2 regions of the Furfurilactobacillus entadae genome follow, and region 1 is predicted to be linked to the other one. Evidence: predicted binding sites of a transcription regulator. Region 1 holds the regulator's gene; the other holds the start of a gene.

The links. The regulator CtsR, encoded in region 1, represses protease genes until heat stress. The targets are predictions, from matches to a motif close to TTGGTCAAAAAAGGTCAAANA.
Region 2: clpP (ATP-dependent Clp endopeptidase proteolytic subunit ClpP) is a predicted target of CtsR. The motif match lies at 5,704-5,724, and genes of this name have one in related genera.

Annotation. Positions count from the first base shown of each region.
Region 1 covers NZ_BQXN01000005.1:94,300-103,550, forward strand. The annotation lists gene rpoB (DNA-directed RNA polymerase subunit beta) at 1-914, opposite strand, end outside; gene ACKTR5_RS03780 (TetR/AcrR family transcriptional regulator) at 1,161-1,775, opposite strand; gene ACKTR5_RS03785 (ATP-dependent Clp protease ATP-binding subunit) at 1,996-4,494, opposite strand; gene ACKTR5_RS03790 (CtsR family transcriptional regulator) at 4,558-5,031, opposite strand; gene tenA (thiaminase II) at 5,237-5,896, opposite strand; gene ACKTR5_RS03800 (D-2-hydroxyacid dehydrogenase) at 6,094-7,092, opposite strand; gene ACKTR5_RS03805 (DMT family transporter) at 7,188-8,105, opposite strand; gene ACKTR5_RS03810 (hypothetical protein) at 8,138-8,536, opposite strand; gene ACKTR5_RS03815 (hypothetical protein) at 8,621-9,136, opposite strand; gene ACKTR5_RS03820 (DHH family phosphoesterase) at 9,212-9,251, opposite strand, start outside.
Region 2 covers NZ_BQXN01000007.1:500-9,750, reverse strand. The annotation lists gene ACKTR5_RS04470 (multicopper oxidase family protein) at 1-376, opposite strand, end outside; gene ACKTR5_RS04465 (hypothetical protein) at 406-588, opposite strand; gene ACKTR5_RS04460 (nitroreductase family protein) at 723-1,379, opposite strand; gene ACKTR5_RS04455 (hypothetical protein) at 1,585-1,737, opposite strand; gene ACKTR5_RS04450 (aldo/keto reductase) at 1,865-2,818, shown strand; gene nhaC (Na+/H+ antiporter NhaC) at 2,912-4,306, opposite strand; gene ACKTR5_RS04440 (prenyltransferase) at 4,708-5,625, opposite strand; gene clpP (ATP-dependent Clp endopeptidase proteolytic subunit ClpP) at 5,808-6,401, shown strand; gene ACKTR5_RS04430 (ATP-binding cassette domain-containing protein) at 6,452-7,117, opposite strand; gene ACKTR5_RS04425 (hypothetical protein) at 7,130-7,885, opposite strand; gene ACKTR5_RS04420 (TetR/AcrR family transcriptional regulator) at 8,092-8,673, opposite strand; gene ACKTR5_RS04415 (SDR family oxidoreductase) at 8,810-9,251, shown strand, end outside.

The sequences.
Region 1 (9,251 bases):
GGGTCAGCCAATGTTTCAGCTAACGTTAAGCCCAGCAAACGGGTGTGTAAGTCCAACTTCTTGTTTAATTTGTAACGACCAACAGGGGCTGTGTCGTAACGCTTTGGATCGAAGAACCGCGCCGTCAACAAGCTCCGTGATGAGTCAGCCGTCTTTGGTTCACCAGGCCGCAACCGTTCGTAGATATCCTTCAAGGATTCTTCAACACGTGAGTCCTCAGAATTCTTGTGGATATCCTTTTCAAGGGTGTTCATCAATGCATCACTTTCACCTAAGATGTCAATGATTTCATCGTCAGAACCATAGCCCAGTGCACGAACAAGTTCCGTCATTGGGATCTTCCGTGTCCGGTCGATCCGAACGTAAGAAATTTGCTTTGCATCCGTTTCATATTCTAACCATGCACCACGGTTAGGAATAACGGTTGCGCCAAAGACTTCACGGCCGTTCTTGTCTTCATCTTCGTTGTAGTAGACACCAGGTGAACGCACTAATTGTGATACGATAACCCGCTCTGCTCCGTTGATGATAAACGTCCCCTGATCAGTCATCAGCGGGAAGTCACCGAAGAACACGTCCTGGCTCTTGATTTCACCAGTTTCGTGGTTCGTTAACCGCAACGTCACGTGCAATGGTGCAGAGTAGTTTGCATCATGTTCACGTGCTTCATCCACAGTGTATTTTGGTTCGAGTAACTGGTAGTCAACGAATTCCAATGACAAGTTTCCTTGGAAGTCATCAATTGGCATGATGTCGTCGAACATGTCACGCAGTCCCTCGTCTAGGAACCATTGGTAAGAATCCGTTTGGATTTCAATCAAGTTCGGCAGATCAAGAACTTCCTTGATGCGTGCGTAACTTCTACGGGTCCGGTGTTTACCGTATTTAACTAAATGCCCTGCCAAGTTCTTCACTCCTTCGATTGAGGTTTTCCGGTGAATAAGCCCGTCCAATCAATGTTACAAGTTGATTACAAATCACCTGTAAATCGATTTTTGAGCATAAAAAAGGCAAAAGAAGCTCTTCCATAATGAAACAGTTAAAGGCTACTTTTGCTTTTCTATAAGGGGGTTAGCGGACAATAGATCGTCAACCCGATTTTTATTCACAGTAATATACAGGTAGTAATATACGCTGATTTGTTAATGTTGTCAATGGTTTTACTCAGGGCTACTGGTATCGCTCACACCATCCGCAACTCCAAATAAAATCAGCTTCAGCAAGAATTGAATTTGCTCGCGTTCCGACAGTTCTGGATCACCCAGCCGGTGAAATTGAGCAAATAACGGCGCCAAACTGGTCATGTAAAAACTGGCCGCCGTTTGCGGATCAAGGCCTGGCTTCAGGGTGACTTTGTTTGAACCAAAGAATTGGGCCAATGGTCGCACGTAGTCCATGCCGAATAGCTGTCCCAAACGGCGTTTATTTTCCGGCTTTAGGTAGCGGAAACTGCCGTGAATCAGTGAAAACGCATCTCGCGGGTGCACCGCAAGCATGGCCGCTGTGAGATCCGTCAGCACGTCTAACCCGCTTCCCTGGTCTGCCGTGATGATGGTCGTCATCGTGGTGGCCAGTTCACCGCCAACCTCTTCAATTACCTCTAAAAAGATAAGTTCTTTATCGCTAAAGTGATGATACAGTGCTGGTTGTGAGATACCAACAATCCCGGCAATATCTCGGGTCGAGGTCTCAGCATAGCCCTTTGTCAAAAACAGTTCACGGGCAGCATCCAAAATGCGTCGCCGGGTGTGCGCCAGCTGTTCTTCGCGACTCATTTAAACGCCTCCTTATTAATAGATTCAATTTAGTTCACAGATCACCTTTAGTTTCTGCTTTCCCTAAGGAAAAAGCAATTACGAACGACTGACCCTCATAAAACTTTAATCGCAGGCGTGATCTTTCAACTGACACAAACAGCCACCCATGGCAATTATCCATAAGTGACTGTTTGTGGGTGCGTATTAACCATGGCGAAACGTCATGATTAACACGCTGTTATTTTGAAGAAACTGGCTCTTTTTGTGTCGGCTGTTCTTTGGTGGTGATCGTAATCTTGCCACCCTTGGCACCAACCGTCACCACATCGTTTGTTTTAATTTGTCCAGCAATCAAGGCTTCACTCAACTGGTCTTCCACCTGAGTCTGAAGGGCCCGCCGGATTGGCCGTGCCCCATATTCAGGATCAAAACCAGCATCTGCGACAACATCAATGGCTGCCGGGGTAATCTTAACCTTGATGCCCTGTTCCGCGACCCGATTCAAGACCGTTGTGGCCATGATTTTAACAATGTCGTGTAGTTCTGGCTTTGTCAGGGAGTGGAAGATCACCGTTTCATCGATCCGGTTTAAGAATTCAGGCCGGAATGTTTGCCGTAACGCCTGACGAATTTTCGCAGACATGGCGTTATAACTATCCGTTGCACTAACCGCGCCAAACCCAACTTCCTTATCGTCACGAACTGCGGTCGCCCCAAGGTTCGAGGTCATGATCAAAATCGTGTTTCTAAAGTCCACTTTCCGGCCCTTAGAATCCGTCAAAAAGCCATCGTCCAGAACCTGCAATAACAAATTAAAGACTTCTGTATCAGCTTTTTCCGCTTCATCCAGGAGCACAACGGAATATGGTTTGTTCCGAACCTGTTCGGTCAGCTGACCACCCTCATCGTAACCAACATATCCTGGTGCTGCCCCAATCAACCGACTGGAACTGTACCGTTCTTGATATTCAGACATGTCGACCCGAATCATGTTGTCTTCAGAACCAAACATTGCTTCGGCTAATGCCTTGGCTAATTCCGTCTTTCCGACACCAGTTGGGCCAAGGAACATAAACGACCCAATTGGCCGGTTTGGATCTTTCAACCCTGACCGTGCCCGCCGGATGGCCCGTGAAACCGCGGAAATGGCTTCATCTTGCCCGACGACCCGTTTGTGAAGCACCTTTTCAAGGTTCAACAACCGGGCTTCTTCATTTTTCTGTAACTGTGTTAACGGAACACCCGTCCACTCAGAAACAACCTCGGCGACATCTTCACCGGTCACCTTCAAGTCATACTGATGCTTACCAGCAAGCTTGTCAGCATCAGCTTCATCAACCAATTTGTCGACCCGTTTCCGTAACGCCATTTCCTTTTCTCGAAGTGCTGCCGCACCCTCAAAGTCCTGGTTTTCAATGGCCGCTTCCTTTTGTTGCTGTAACTCAGCCAACTTATCTTCTTGCTTTGCAAGCTTCGTTGGGTGACCCGCGTCATCAATGCGAACCTTGGCTGCCGCCTCGTCCATTAAATCAATGGCCTTATCCGGTAAGAACCGCTGGGTGATGTACCGTGAAGATAGTTTAACGGCTTCAGTTACCGCGTCATCCGTGATTTCAACTTGGTGGTGGTCTTCATAACGACCCTTCAACCCCATCAAAATCTCGGTTGCTTCGGCTTCCGTTGGTTCGTCCACTTGCACGGTCGCAAACCGCCGTTCCAACGCAGCGTCAGACTCAATGTACTTTTGATATTCATTGAGTGTCGTTGCCCCGATGGTTTGGAGTTCACCACGTGCTAAAGCTGGCTTCAAAATGTTCGAGGCATCAATTGCCCCTTCTGCACCACCAGCACCAATAAGGGTGTGAAGTTCGTCGATAAACAAGATCACGTGACCATCGTTGTAAATTTCTTCGATGACTTTCTTGAGCCGGTCTTCGAATTCACCACGGTACTTGGTCCCGGCAACCAGTGATCCCATGTCTAACATCATCAACCGTTTGTCAGCAAGGTTATCTGGCACATCACCGGCGACGATCTTTTGGGCAAGGCCCTCAGCAATGGCGGTCTTCCCGACACCAGGTTCCCCAATCAACACGGGGTTATTTTTCGTCCGACGACTCAAAATTTGAATCACCCGTTTAACCTCTTTAGCACGGCCAACCACGGGATCCATTTGTTTTTCAACCGCCAGGGCCGTTAAGTCACGTGCCAGTGAGTCTAAGGTTGGCGTGCCTTCCTTTGGCTGCTTAGCCGCGTTCGCTTTGGCGATTTGTTGACGCCGCCGCGGTGAATCGTTAACGCCCAGCTTGTGTAGAATGATCTTTCGCGTTTGCGCTAGATCCAGGTTCAACGTCATCAAGATCCGGGATGACAGAATTGTTTCGTCTGATAACAACGCCAACAATAGGTGTTCCGTTCCGATCTTAGTGGCACCCAACCGTTTTGCTTCGTCACCGGCCAATGTCAACATGTCCTTGGCTTTTGGTGAATATGGTAAATAGGTATCTTTTGTTGTGTTGGTCATGGTTCCGTAGCCGGTAAACCGTTCGATTTCTTCACGAACGTCTTCTTCGGTCACGTTGAACTGATCCAGGACTTTGCTAGCAATCCCATTTTGTTCAATGGTTAAGGCTAGCAATAAGTGTTCAGTACCCACAGCCTGGTGTTTGAAATATTTAGCTTGTTCCTGTGCCAGCACTAAAACGTCCTTGGCACTCGGTGTGAATAAATTATCCATCTCTGTCCTGCCTTTCATTAATGACCCGTGTTTGTCGTTTGTACAAACGTGTGGTCCACCAACCTAATTCTCTAATCGAAGGCGGTTCAACACCCCAATTAGAATCCGGGCGCGCAGCGTACATTCAACATCATGATCGCCCACGTTCAGCGTATCCTTATCAATGGCTGATAAAATGATGTTTGCTTCACGTTCCTTAAGCACCCCATCGTTAAACAGAGAGTTAATAATCGCATACGCATCGTGCTGGTTAATTGAATCCCCCACGACATCATTCAACAAGTTATCAAGGATGTCTGCATCCGCAAAAAGGTCAACCTTTTCAATCCGGATATAGCCACCGCCGCCCCGCTTACTTTCGACAATGTAACCGTTCTGCATGTTAAACCGTGTCTTAATGACATAGTTGATTTGTGATGGGACAACATTAAACTGATCAGCAATGTCTGACCGGCGAATTTCCACCTGGTCAGCGCCTTCCAAAATGCTCTTTAAGTACTTCTCAATCACATCAGAAATGTTCGTTGAGCCTTCCATCCTCGCTCACCCCAATCTTTGACTAATATTGACTTTATTATACGAAGAATCGCGGCTTTTGCAATGAAAAAGTTTCCTCAACGTTGTCATAATAAAGTTTCTGGTCTTCATGGGAAGACTACTATACACGTTTTTTTGATGAAGTGACAGAAAAAAGATCCCAAACTGCTAACTTTTAGTTAGCAGTTCGGAATCATCTAAAACATTATGCCCACGTTTCTTGATCGAGAGCCATTTGCCAAAATGAACATTCGTAAAACGTGCTCCGTTTAAAGGCGGCGTTCATGGCTTGCTGCGTTTGCTCGTCAGCATGCGCTGCCACTCGATCCGTCAAAGCTAATTGCGTCGCCACCGCATCCGTGTAGCTCGCAGCTTGATAGCTGTCTAACCAGGCCTGATAAATTGGGACTGGTGACTGTTTACCAGTCAGCGTTTCCCCGATGTCGGCGTATAACCATGCACACGGCAATAATCCGGCAATGGCCGCTTCCGGGCCTTGTTCCGTCAACGTCCGGTACATATGGGACGTGTACGCATACGTCGTTGGTGCCAGCGGCGTCGTAGCGACTTCATCATCCGTGATTTTCAGTGTCTTAAAGTACGTCGCCCGCGTCGCCATTTCACCGGCCCGTAAATCAGCGGCGAGTTCCAACAGCAATGCCGTCACTTTCGGATCGGTCGTTGCCGCCGCGGTCAATTCATGTAGCTTCGCGAAGTCGCGTAAATAATGATGATCCTGAATCAAATAGTACCGAAACACGGCTTCCGGTAACGTCCCCGCACTTAACTGTTCAATAAACGGATGGTCTAAACTTGCCTGCCATAACGGCAACGCCGCTGCCTTAGCTTGAATACTAAACGCCATTAATAACATCCCCTGATTTCGATTTGTTTAACAATCATTATAGCAAACCGTCCGCAGACTTTAACCGCCGCAAACGCGAAACCTAATGCAAGCCTCGTCTCATCTAACAGAAAACCCGCACCATGGACAAAGTTCAGTCCATGGTGCGGGTTTTCTGTTAGATGAGCAGGCCTAATCGCATTAGTTTTCGCTCTCTTCTACTTAAATGACACCAAGTTTTCGGCAGTGTCTGTTTCAATTAATTGGCGGTTGTTGTTCAATGCAAATTGCACCATGTTCCGCACCGCTGTCTTCGTGTAGAAGGCAATGTGTGGGCTAACCAACACATTTTCGCGGCTCATCAAGTTCTTCAACCGTTCGTCAGGAATGGCATCGAAACTACCAAAGTCTTCGTTGAAAATCCCGACTTCGTTTTCGTAAACGTCAAGGGCTGCACCAGCAACCTTGCCGTCGTCCAAGGCCTTAATCAAGTCGTCAGTGTCGATCAAGTCCCCACGAGCTGGGTTCAAGATGTACACGTTGTCCTTCATCTTGCCAAAGGCTTCCGCATTCAGCATGTGGAAGTTTTCCTTCGTTGCTGGGGCGTGCAGTGAGATCACGTCAGCTTGGGCATACAATTCATCCAAAGTGTCGACGTAGATGCCATCTTTTTCTAATTCTGGGTTGTGGAAGACGTCATAAGCAACGATCTTCGCACCAAAACCACGGTAGATTTGGATGGCTGCGCGGCCGATCCGGCCAGTCGCAATCACACCAACTGTCAACTGGTTCAATTCAGTGGCAATGTCTGGTGCCCACCGTAAATCACCCGTTGCTTGGCGATGTGCGTATTGTGGTGTCCGACGTAACAACCGCATTAATTCAGTTACTGTGAATTCAGCAATGGCTGCTGGTGAATAAGCTGGGACATTTGTGACCTTCATGTCGTTACGCTTAACAGCATCGGCGTCGACATTATCAACCCCAACGTTCCGTAATGACATGTACTTTACACCAAGTTCAGCCAACCGGTCCAAAATTGCACCAGTATATGGCTTTTGTTGGTACACAACGGCGCCGTCAAATCCAGCGGCTTGTTCAACCGTTTGTTCCGTTAATAGATCCTTAACGGCCTTTACTTCAATTCCTTGTTCTTTGGCCCATTCTTCGACGTAAGGTTCTTCGTCATCGCGGATGCCGTAAGCAATAATCTTCACTGTGTGTTACCCCCAACAATTTTTAATATCAATGTTAATTATATCACTAATATGGGAATTTTGAAGTCGGTTCCACGTGACGCCCTCACAATCGACTAACCTGCCTTTTTCGGCGTTCGATAGCCTAGTGATAGCATCACAACCGCTAAAATAATCAGCAATCCCCCAACACCATCTGCCCAAACAAACGGAATGTGGAGCACTGTAATCGAAATGACGGTTGCTGCGAGTGGTTCGAACGCATCCAGCAAACTTGCTGTGGTTGGCGAAATGTACATCAAGCTAACTGAGTACATAACAAACGCAATTAGCGTTCCAAACAAAACCACTGCGCTAACAGACAGAACGGTTTTCATCGTTAACGGCGGCACGCCGACCCAAATGGGTTGAATAAAATTCATGGCAATCCCACCAATAAACAACCCCCACCCATTAACATTAACGGACCCGTACGTCGGTAACAACGGACGCGGCAGTAACGTACTCGTCGCTACGGCAACTGCTGACATCAATCCCCAAAAGAGCAAAGCTGGCGAAACAGCTAAATGATTCAGCTGCCCATGTGTCACGACAAAAAAGGCCCCCAGCAACGCTAACACCATGCCAATTGCTTCTGCGCGCGACGGCAATTCCCGGTGAAACACGACGTAGTACAACGCGATAACGATTGGACCCAAAAATTGCAGAATTGTTGCAACTGCCGCATTTCCATACCGAATTGCCAAAAAGTAAAAGAATTGGATGGGAATCAGTCCCAGTAACCCAAATAAAACTTGCTGCCCTGCTGCCCGTGGTGTCCTCCACACGGCAAACGGATGCTTGCCTGTCACCACGCTATAAGTAAGGAGTAATAAGCCCGCAAACGTCATCCGAACCGCCGTCAACCATGCTGGTGTCACTGGATGAGCACCTGTAAATAACACTTGGGCAAAAACGCCAGAGATTCCCCACAGCATGGCGCCACCACTTGCCAATAAAATTCCGACCAAGACGTGGCCGTTTCGCTCCCTCATTTGTAACACCCCACAACACATTTCTTCATTAATTAATCCGTTTTATCAAACGGAAACTGTTTTACTAGGCGATTACGCCGTTCATAAACCGTTCCGTACCACCAAATGTCACAAATTATCCCCAATAGCGCAAGCAAGCCAACCGCGTACCGTGTTAGCCCCGTTTCTGAAAATAGGCCGACCAAAAGTGTAAACAGGCTAAACAGCACGGCCACCGCAATCGACAACGACAAAATAACCAAGCCCCGCCGTTGTTTTTTCCACCAAATCCCGAGTAACAAGCTCAGCGTCAAACACCCTAACGCGAGCCACCAGCCCCAGAGATTTTGTTGCGTGATGTAATGCGCCGCTGGCCACATGGTGAGTAACACCATTTCTACGATCATAATTCCCCAGGCCAGGACCGTTAACCGTAATCCTTTTTTTGACATATTTTCACCCTTTCGCACCGTTAAAAGAACCCGTCAGAACGAGATGTTCATGACAGGTCAGTTAATCACCTATTTTAGCCAACGTTAATGATAACGGCGACCAACCATTTGGCGCACTGGCGAGTGCATCGGGTCATCAAGACTCCCAGCCAATTCAGCAAAAACCGTGAGGAGCTGGGCATTCGATAATTTTGCTAAACTAGTCGCCGTCTTAATGGTTGCGTCGTCCCACTGTGCCACTGAATGATTATCCTCTTGATCTAGCACGATTTCGAGTAATAATCCCACGTTGCTAAACACATGACTGTGGGCCGTAGCCAACGATTGGTGCAACCATTCAAGCACCCGTTTTCCGGACGAGGTCAACGCCTGCTGGCGAAACGGTAATTTAAGTAGACACTTCAAAAATTCATGATTACTTAAGCGACTGGCCGCCTGAGCAGCTGCCTGGTCGGCAACGGTTGGTGCAATTTGATCACCCGTCATGATAGCGTCTAACCGAGCCAAATGACGGACCAATTCAAATTCGCGGGTCACTTTGTGTTCACGTATTAACCAGTTTTCAAAAACCTCAACGGCATGTTCACGTTGTGTCAGCATGGCGTCACTCCCTTAAACGTTCGTTACCGTCAATGTAACATTACTAGGAACCATTAACCAAGTGAAACGCTTGCATTACTGATTAGCACGCCAATTTTGAACAAGGTTCGCAAGT
Region 2 (9,251 bases), on a different contig from region 1:
CGTGGGGTCCACCATCTGTGATTGGCCCAGGAATGTTTAATCCATGCCAGTGAAGGGTCGTGACTTCAGGCAGATGGTTAACGATATGTACATGGTAGTGCACGCCATCCCTTAATACGACGGTTTGCCCAAGCAATGAGGCATTGTAGCCCCAAGTGGTGGTCGTTGGCCCTGGTAAAATTGCCGTTTGGCCAACCTGGGCGGTAATCGTATACCACACGTCGTTCCCATCGACTTTGTCCGGTTGCAAGACGGCCGGCACATTCAGTGGTCGCTCTGGTGTCGTTGGGGCCATTAGTGGCACGTAACCACCATCATGAAGGTCATAGACTGGTTCATCATAAAAATAATCATTAGCGATTGGTTTGTTATTCATCTTAGAATCTCCCCGTTTGCTTGTCTTAGTTAGTCCTCATTTGTTTTAGTGTGGTGTGTAAACGCGTGCCAGCAATCAATGGCAGCCTGTGCAAACATGCCAAGTGCCATCACTTCCATTGCCAACATGTTTTGGTCCGCAAAGACCAGGTAAAGTAAGCCGGCATACACAAGTACAAAGATAACCGTCACAATTCGTGATGTGCTCCCCATCTTCTCGCCTCCTTTTCTTTATTGTATTCATTCTAAGTTAGAATGTCACTTAGAAGCCTCTCCCGTAAATTCAGTCATCAAAAAACGGTCGCTACAATGATTGCAGTGACCGCACTTTCCAACGTTAATGAAGTTTATAGAAATTCCGTCTGGCTTGTTGCGTCATACCGGTCTGTTTTAATCGGTTCCTCAGCAGCCTTCCCAAGTGAAATCGCCATCACCGGAATAAACCGCTCAGGGTCCATCCCCAAAGCAGGAATGATCTTCTTAAAGTCGTAGCCTGACCACGCTTTGGCTTCGTACCCGTGGGCCCGAGCAATGAGCAGCAATTGCATGGCAACCATCGCCCCATCGATCGTTGCGTCGGCCCGTAAAAAGTCTGGCGTCGCATTTTCATACATCGGTAAAAACGTGCCAAAAATCTGGTCAAGTTTGGCCTTATCGATCTTGCCATCCTCGTAGACCTTTGTCCACACCTTCCGGTACACCTCATGTGAGCGGGTGTCGCCAGCCACAAAAATAACGGCGGATGATGTATCCACCTGTGGATAATTAAAGGCTAACGTGGCTTCCCGAAGCTTTGCCTTTGCCTCTGGTGTATCAATCACCACAAAGTGCCATGATTGTAAATCACACGCTGACGGTGCCGTCGTTGCTTCTTCAATCATCGTTTGCAATTCGGTCCGGTCAATTTTAACGGCTGGATCAAAGACCCGAACAGAATGACGGTTAAACATCACATCTGCAAGATCGTTATTCACTAATGACGCTGGCTTAATGGTTTCTGACATGTTTTCAACCTCTTCACTAAGATTTCAGTCTATTGGTAGCGCTTACCTAAAGTATAACGATTCCTTTGTGATATTCCAAACATAATTCGTTTCCCATGAAAATACACAAAAAAACCGCACAATCATCATAAAGATGATTGTGCGGGACTAAATGCTTTTTGATGTACTGAATTAGAGACAATCAGAAAAGCGTACTCAACCGAAATTACTTAGCCTTAGGAGCTGCTTCGATCGTATCAGTCTTACCAGCAGCCCAACGTTGGATTGCGGCAATTTCTTTTTCACGGCGAAGACGACGTTGCCGTTTAGCAACCGGACGCTTGCCGGCAAATGAGTTCAATGGTTTCTTTTCTGCCATGATGCTTCTCCTCTCAATACGTTGTCAATAACAAATAACACTATACCAGCTTTTTGCCTTCAACACAACCCGCCGACGACAAACAGTGCTACACTTAGGGCAATTAACGATAAGGAAGTGACTGATTGTGGAGTACATCAACCTTGGTAACAGTGATTTACACGCATCAAACATTGGTTTAGGCATTATGCGCATGAACTTGCTTTCCGTTGCTGAGGCAACCACCGTTTTAGAAACAGCGGTTGACCTTGGCATTAACTTCTTCGATGGCGCCGACATTTACGGTGAGGGTAAATCGGACACCATTTTTGGCCAGGCATTAGCTGCGTCTGGACTCAACCGGTCTGACATTTACGTTCAGGGTAAGGTCGGAATCGTGCTCAACAAGGACCGGTCTCATGATGGCTTGGTCTTTGGGGCCCGTTACGACTTCAGTGAAGATCATCTTGTGACCGCCGCTCATGACGAATTGAACCGCATGGGGCTGGATTACTTTGACAGTTTATTGTTGCACCGGCCCGACCCGTTGATGGAACCTGACCAGGTCGCCCGTGCACTAACCACCCTTCAAACGGATGGCACCGCCCGTCATTTTGGGGTTTCTAATCAAAACCCTTATCAAATTGAACTGTTACAACACAGTTTGCACCAGCGCTTATTGATTAACCAACTGCAATTTTCAATCATGCACACCGGGATGATTGATGCAGAGATGCACGTCAACATGGCCGATGACCGGAGCATTGATCACGATAACGGGATCCTTGCGTACACCCGCCTTCACAACATGACCATTCAGGCCTGGTCTCCCTACCAGTACGGTATGTTTGAAGGGGTCTTCATTGATAATCCTAAATTCCCTGAGTTGAATCAAGAACTTCAACGTGTCGCAGACCGCTATGCCGTCACAAAGACCACCATTGCAACCGCATGGATTCTTCGTCACCCAGCAAAAATTCAAACCATTGTTGGGAGCATGAATCCAGCCCGACTAAAGGAAATCGCGTTAGCCAACCAGGTGCACCTAACCGCTCAAGAATGGTACGACATTTACCTGTCAGCTGGCAACGATTTACCGTAAACAGACATTATATATAGTAGAACTCACTAAAAGTGGCGGTTCGTGGATGCTCATCATCCGGCGAACCGCCGCTTTTTGTCTGCCATGAGTAACCTAATTTTGGTCAGTGACACTCGTTTGGTGTTTGATTCCCCAGCCGGTCACTCCGCTAATAATGGAGAAGACTGGTGATAAGAGGCTAAACAGCGTGAACGGTAAAAACGCTAGCGTGCTCACACCCAGTGTGTTCGCCGCAAAGACGCCTGCGACGCCCCAAGGCACCAGGTAGTTGATAACCGTTCCACCATCCTCTAACGCCCGGCCTAATGCGACAGGCGCTAAACCAGCCTCATCAAACGCCTTCTTGAACGCCCGGCCAGGTAAAATAACGGACAGGAATTGTTCCCCAATAAAGAGGTTCACACCGATCCCCGATAAAATCACGGCCGTAATCCGAGCGCCGTCTGACTTCAAGTGCTTCGCAAACGGCGTCATGATGGCGTCGATCAGGCCGAATTCCATCAACAATCCACCGAGTGATAGCGTCAAAACGATCAACGAAACGGTCCCCATCATGCTAGCAATACCGCCTCGTGATAAAAGAACGTCCACTTCCTTATTGCCGGTATGAGAAACAAAGCCGGTTTCAATGATGCTGGCAATTTTCGTTAACTGGGTTCCCGGATGTTCAATGAGCAACATCACCAACGAAATTCCAATGTTTAAAAACAACGTCGGAATGGCTGGCACCCGCCGCCAAGCGCAGAGGAACATGCAGGCGATGGGCACGATGGCCCATGCCGAGATCGTAAAGTGCGCCGATAACACCGCAATCACTTTATTGATACTGGCCAAACTGGTTCCCTTTTCACCACTTCCCAAAACGGCGAAGACAATTAGTGAAACGACAAAGGCGGGAATAGTTGTCCACATGAGGTTCACAATGTGCTTAAACAAATCTGCGTCCACGACCGCCGCCGTTAAGTTTGTCGATTCAGACAGCGGTGATGATTTATCACCAAACACCGCCCCGGAGATGATTGCCCCAGCGACCAGCGCGGGATTCACGTGCATCGTGACCCCCATCCCTAAGAACGCGATCCCCACGGTTGAGATGACGGTAAACGCACTCCCTACGGCACTACCAACCAATGCACAAACCACAAAGACGGACGGGACAAACCACTGAACGCTGATTAAATGAAACCCAAAAACCATCAGGGTCGGAATGATGCCGGCCGCGATCCACGTGCTGATCAGCGCCCCAACGAGAATAAAAATAAAAATTGGCACGATCCCGGTTTCGATTCCGTCCTTAATTCCGGCATTGATTTTTGACCACGGCAACCGGTGGGCCACCGCCCACGCCATGAGAAGGCCCATGACTAACATAACTGGTACTTGGGGTGACAATCCAAACTTAATGACCCCCAGCCCCATAATGACTAACATCCCAATTAAAACAACCAGTGCTTCATTGCGCCCCACTTTAAACGTTTTCTTTTCCATAATTGCTACCTCTTTCATCAATGCTCAGTCAACACCACACACGTTGCGCATCAATATCGGGGCGTGCCCCCACTTGTCTCTGTCATCTGCTTTCCTCCCCTAAACAAAAAAATCGTCCCTGCTATGCCAATGCATAACAGGGACGATTTTCACCGTGGTACCACCCAGCTTAGTGTCCGGCTTAGAAAATTCCCGCACCAAAAACACTCACTCTCACCGGGATAACGGTCCGGTGGTGCCCGTTCATTAACGTCTTCAAGTAGTTCGCAAAAATGGCCCTGATCGGTTCGCAGCACCCACCGACTTCCTGACACCCAGACCATCCGCTACTCGGGATGAAAACACCTGATTAAATATTAATTAGAAAAATACCAGTTTTTGTCATTGATGTCAAACATTTTTTACAACCAGACGCCAAGGGCAAATAATACGGTGTACCCCACAAAGAACAACGCGGTGCTCTTCAGCACTGCCCCGTACGTTTTTTGTTTATCCTGAACAGCAAAGAACGGCTGAATGCCCCGCCACATTACTGGCAGCAACAGGACACTCAGTAACGTGGGCCACGGCGCGATTCCGGCAAAGAAGTTGACCAGTGGCCACAATGACCCAACAACCAGTAGCACTTTCATCAGGGCAACCGCCCGTTTTCGCCCAATAAAGTAGGCCAGTGTGTGCCGATGGTTCTTAATGTCTTCTTCCAGATCCGCTGTATTGTTAGACAGTTGGACCATGAAGAAGATCAGGGTCAACGGTAAGCATAATGTAAACGTGGTTCCAACCATCCCGATGGTAAACGGTTGATGACCATAAATACTAACGTAGACACAGACTAATTGAATCAAATACGAAATGGATAACGCCACAACTGCCTCACAAATTGGCATGGCGTTTAACGGTTTCGGTCCGGCCGTGTAAAAAATTCCGATGGCATAACCAATTAGTCCAAAGACGAGAATCGGCCACCCCGTCCGCATAATTAAGAACAAGCCAGGAACCGCTGACAAGGCGTACAAACTGGCAGCTAACCACCAGACACCTCGTAACGGCAATTGCAACCGCCCAAGTGGGTTGGTGTGCGCCGCATACCCTTCTCGATCGGCCGCATGAACGTAATCATAATAGTTATCCGACACGTTGACAGCTAAGTCAAAAATGAAAACATCCACTAAACACAATAAGACGTTCACCCAATTGACAATACCATACCGCGATTGCGCAATTGCCGCCCCCAAAATAAACCACACAATGTTTAATGGTGCGGTGTAAATTTCCGTTAATTCCACGAATATCGGCCACGTTAGCCACTTTTTCTTCATTCCGTTTTCCCCCTCAACTCTTGTACCTCTAAGGCTACCACATGTTCACGAAAAAATTGCGCACAAAAGCCGGGATTTTGTTTGACCTTTTTTGACCTTTGGGTTAAACTACAATTACGTTGATTAGCAGAGGACCATTATAAGTGCTAATCCACAACGCAAAATACAAGGAGGCCTCTCTCATGGCTTTAATTCCAACTGTTATCGAACAGTCCAGCCGCGGTGAACGCGCCTATGACATTTACTCACGACTGTTAAAAGACCGGATCATTATGGTATCTGGACCAATTGAAGACGACATGGCAAACGCCATCATCGCCCAACTTTTGTTCTTAGACGCCCAGGATTCTGACAAAGATATCTACATGTACATCAACTCCCCAGGTGGTGTGATCACTTCTGGGATGGCAATCTACGACACGATGAACTTTGTGAAGTCCGACGTGCAAACGATCGTCATGGGGATGGCTGCTTCCATGGCTTCCATCCTTGCCACTTCTGGTGCGAAGGGCAAACGTTTTGCCTTACCTCACTCAGAAATCTTGATTCACCAACCTTCTGGTGGTGCTCAAGGGCAACAAACTGAAATCGAAATTGTCGCAGAAGAAATTCTGAAGACACGGAAGATGATCAATGAATTGCTGGCTGAAAAGACTGGCCAAGACATTGAAACCATTAACCGGGACACTGAACGGGATAACTACATGACCGCTCAACAGGCCCTCGATTACGGTTTGATCGACCACATTATGCAAAACTCCAGCGAAATGAAGTAATGCGAAAAGCACTGCCCGGTTAAATCCGGGCAGTGTTTTTTTTTCGTTCATCAAAATCGCTTTAGATAGGCCTCAACCAGGTCGTTGGTCTGCCCCGCCGCCAGAAATTCCTTTGCGGAGCCCGTAAAGAGGATCTTGCCTGCGTTTAAAAAAATCAGGTTGAACATGTCGTCAATGTTCTGAAATTGATGCGAGGTTGCAATCACCATCTTCCCGCGTTGATTGAGGGCCTTTAGTTTCATCATCACCTGGCGCGCCATTTTGGGGTCTAACCCGCTCTCTGGTTCATCAAAAAGATAGAGGGTTCGCTCTAATCGAGAAACGGCCTCAATGATGACTAACCGCCGTTGACCACCTGACAACTGCCGAAACTGGACATCAACAAATCGCTTTAATTCGTCAGGAAGATCACTTACCGTAAATTTTTCGCGGGGGTTCTCGATCTCAGCAATCAGTTTCATCGTGTTGAAGACCGTCGCTTCACCAATAAACGGGACCCCCTGAAGTTGGTACGCAATTTCATCACCAGCCGGGAAGTCCACGAAGTTTTCTACGGGGCGTTGATTAACACCCGCGATAAAATCTAACAACGTCGTTTTCCCAATCCCATTTGGGCCAAAAATCACATTCACGTTATCCTTTGAAAAATGAACGCTTAAATGATCATAGAGTGACACACCACTCGGTAACTGATACGAGAAATTTTGAATTTCCATGCTTTGTCCCCCTTACCGTAACGTCGCAGAATTAAGGTTGATTCTTGCAATAATCAGATTACCAATCAGTAGATAGAAAACCGCGATGCCACTCAGGATAAGCGCCGGCATTAACGCTGGCGCAGTCTGACTAAAAAGGACTTGATAAACGTTTTTCACGTAAACAGTCGGCGCAAGGAAGGACAAGATTCCGTTTAGGCCAACTTGAGCGCTTTTTACAGCAAGTAGCCCCATTCCAAAGACAAGATATCCAGTAATTACAATGCCAGATTCCTGCCCCTTCATTGGCACCAACAGCAAAAACGCTGTAAAAAAAACAATAATCGGGATCAAAATAAAGTTGATCAACATCGCCACCAGCGTGCTCAAGATCACGTGGCCGTCAGCCCGATAACAACAAAGGGCAATCACATTAAAGATGAGCAACTCAACTTGAATCACAAAAATCTGTGGGATTAGATTTGCATAAAAGATGAGCCGTTTGTCACCAGCGATAAATGAAAACATTTTTAGAAAATTATTCTCACGCATGTTTATCATGCCATTAATAATGCCGTTTAAGACACCAGCAACAATTATGTAGGACCAATAACCTGAAAGCATCTGTAAGACCTGCCCACTCGCTAGCTGTCTTGCCCCACCAGCAAAGAAATGATAAAGAAAGAAAACGGCTGGGAAGAGTAATGTATAGACAATGACGAGTTTATTATCCAAGACAATGTTCGTTTCAAATTTCCCCAGTGCAATTGTCTTTTTTAGATTGACCATAACCAACCCCCACTTCTGAAACAACGCTCTGCAAAAGATGCCTTTATAATTCCCTCACTGTGATTATACGATAACCGAATCTTTTATCATCATTTTCTCATTTTAAGACCATTCACTCATATTGTCAATTCAAGGCACGCTCACCAAAATAAGCGATCCGTTACCGACATCATGCCAGTAACGGATCGCTTATTTTGGTTCGTTCGTTATTTCGCTAACACCGCCGCCATGATCATGTCACACACAGTGCTAAACGGCATGCTTGCCCGCGAATAAACACCCTGATTGAGGTTATCCACATGAAGTTTTACCGTTGAAAAAATGATGTTACGGTGCAAGGACAGATCCACTTGCCGAAGATCGTGGTTAGCGATTCCGGCTGCCAATAATTGTTGAACCCGGCTCGTTGCCACGATTGCCCGAACTTTCGGGGCGTCCACCGTTTCCTGACGCATCGTTTCCTTTAGCTTTTGGATCACGGTCATGCTTCCGGGATGAGCCACCGCATAGTCGAACAACTGTTGCAGATACAGCCGCAGGGTTGCTGCAAACGTTAGGTCGCTTACATCTAACGCCAAGTCGCCCTGATATAAATTGGTTAATTCGCGAATGTATAACGCCGTCAATAACTGTTCCCGGCTCGTAAAATAAACGTACAAACTGGACTGAGAAATCCCCGCTGCACGGGCAATCTTTGTTGTTGAGACGTCGCCAACACTCCCATCAATGATGAGTGTCGCTGCCGCATTTAAAATTGCTTGATATTTTTGTTCATCTTTCTTCTTCATAGGTTCTCATGTTACCGAGACCGGTTTAAAATGTCAATTGTTGACACCGATAGAGTTATCGGTTATGATAGCTAACAGATTTTATAAGCGATAATATTATCGCTAATTACATTTTAAACTCAAAAGAGGCATTCTCATGAAAATTTTTATTACTGGTGGTTCCGGCTTTATTGGCCAAACTGTTGTTAAAGATTTAGTTGAAAAAAATTATGACGTTGTTGGTCTTGCTCGCTCAGACCGTTCGGCGGCCATTCTCACCAGTCTTGGTGCAACCCCGGTCTCCGGGACATTGACCGACCATGACGTGCTTGCGCAACAAGCTTCGGCTAGCGATGGTGTCATTCATCTTGGGTTTACCAACGACTTCAATCATTATGACGAAGCTGTTAAACAGGACCAGGCAGCCATTAAGGCGATTGGGGACGCACTCATTGATTCCAATAAACCGTTTGTTAACACTTCTGGGACCCTGATGATCACAGATCTGGGCCGCCCTGCTCTGGAAACGGACTTCACGGCCCACCCAACGGATCGGGCCCTTTCGGAAGCTAACTCATTGGCTTACGCTGATCAAGGCG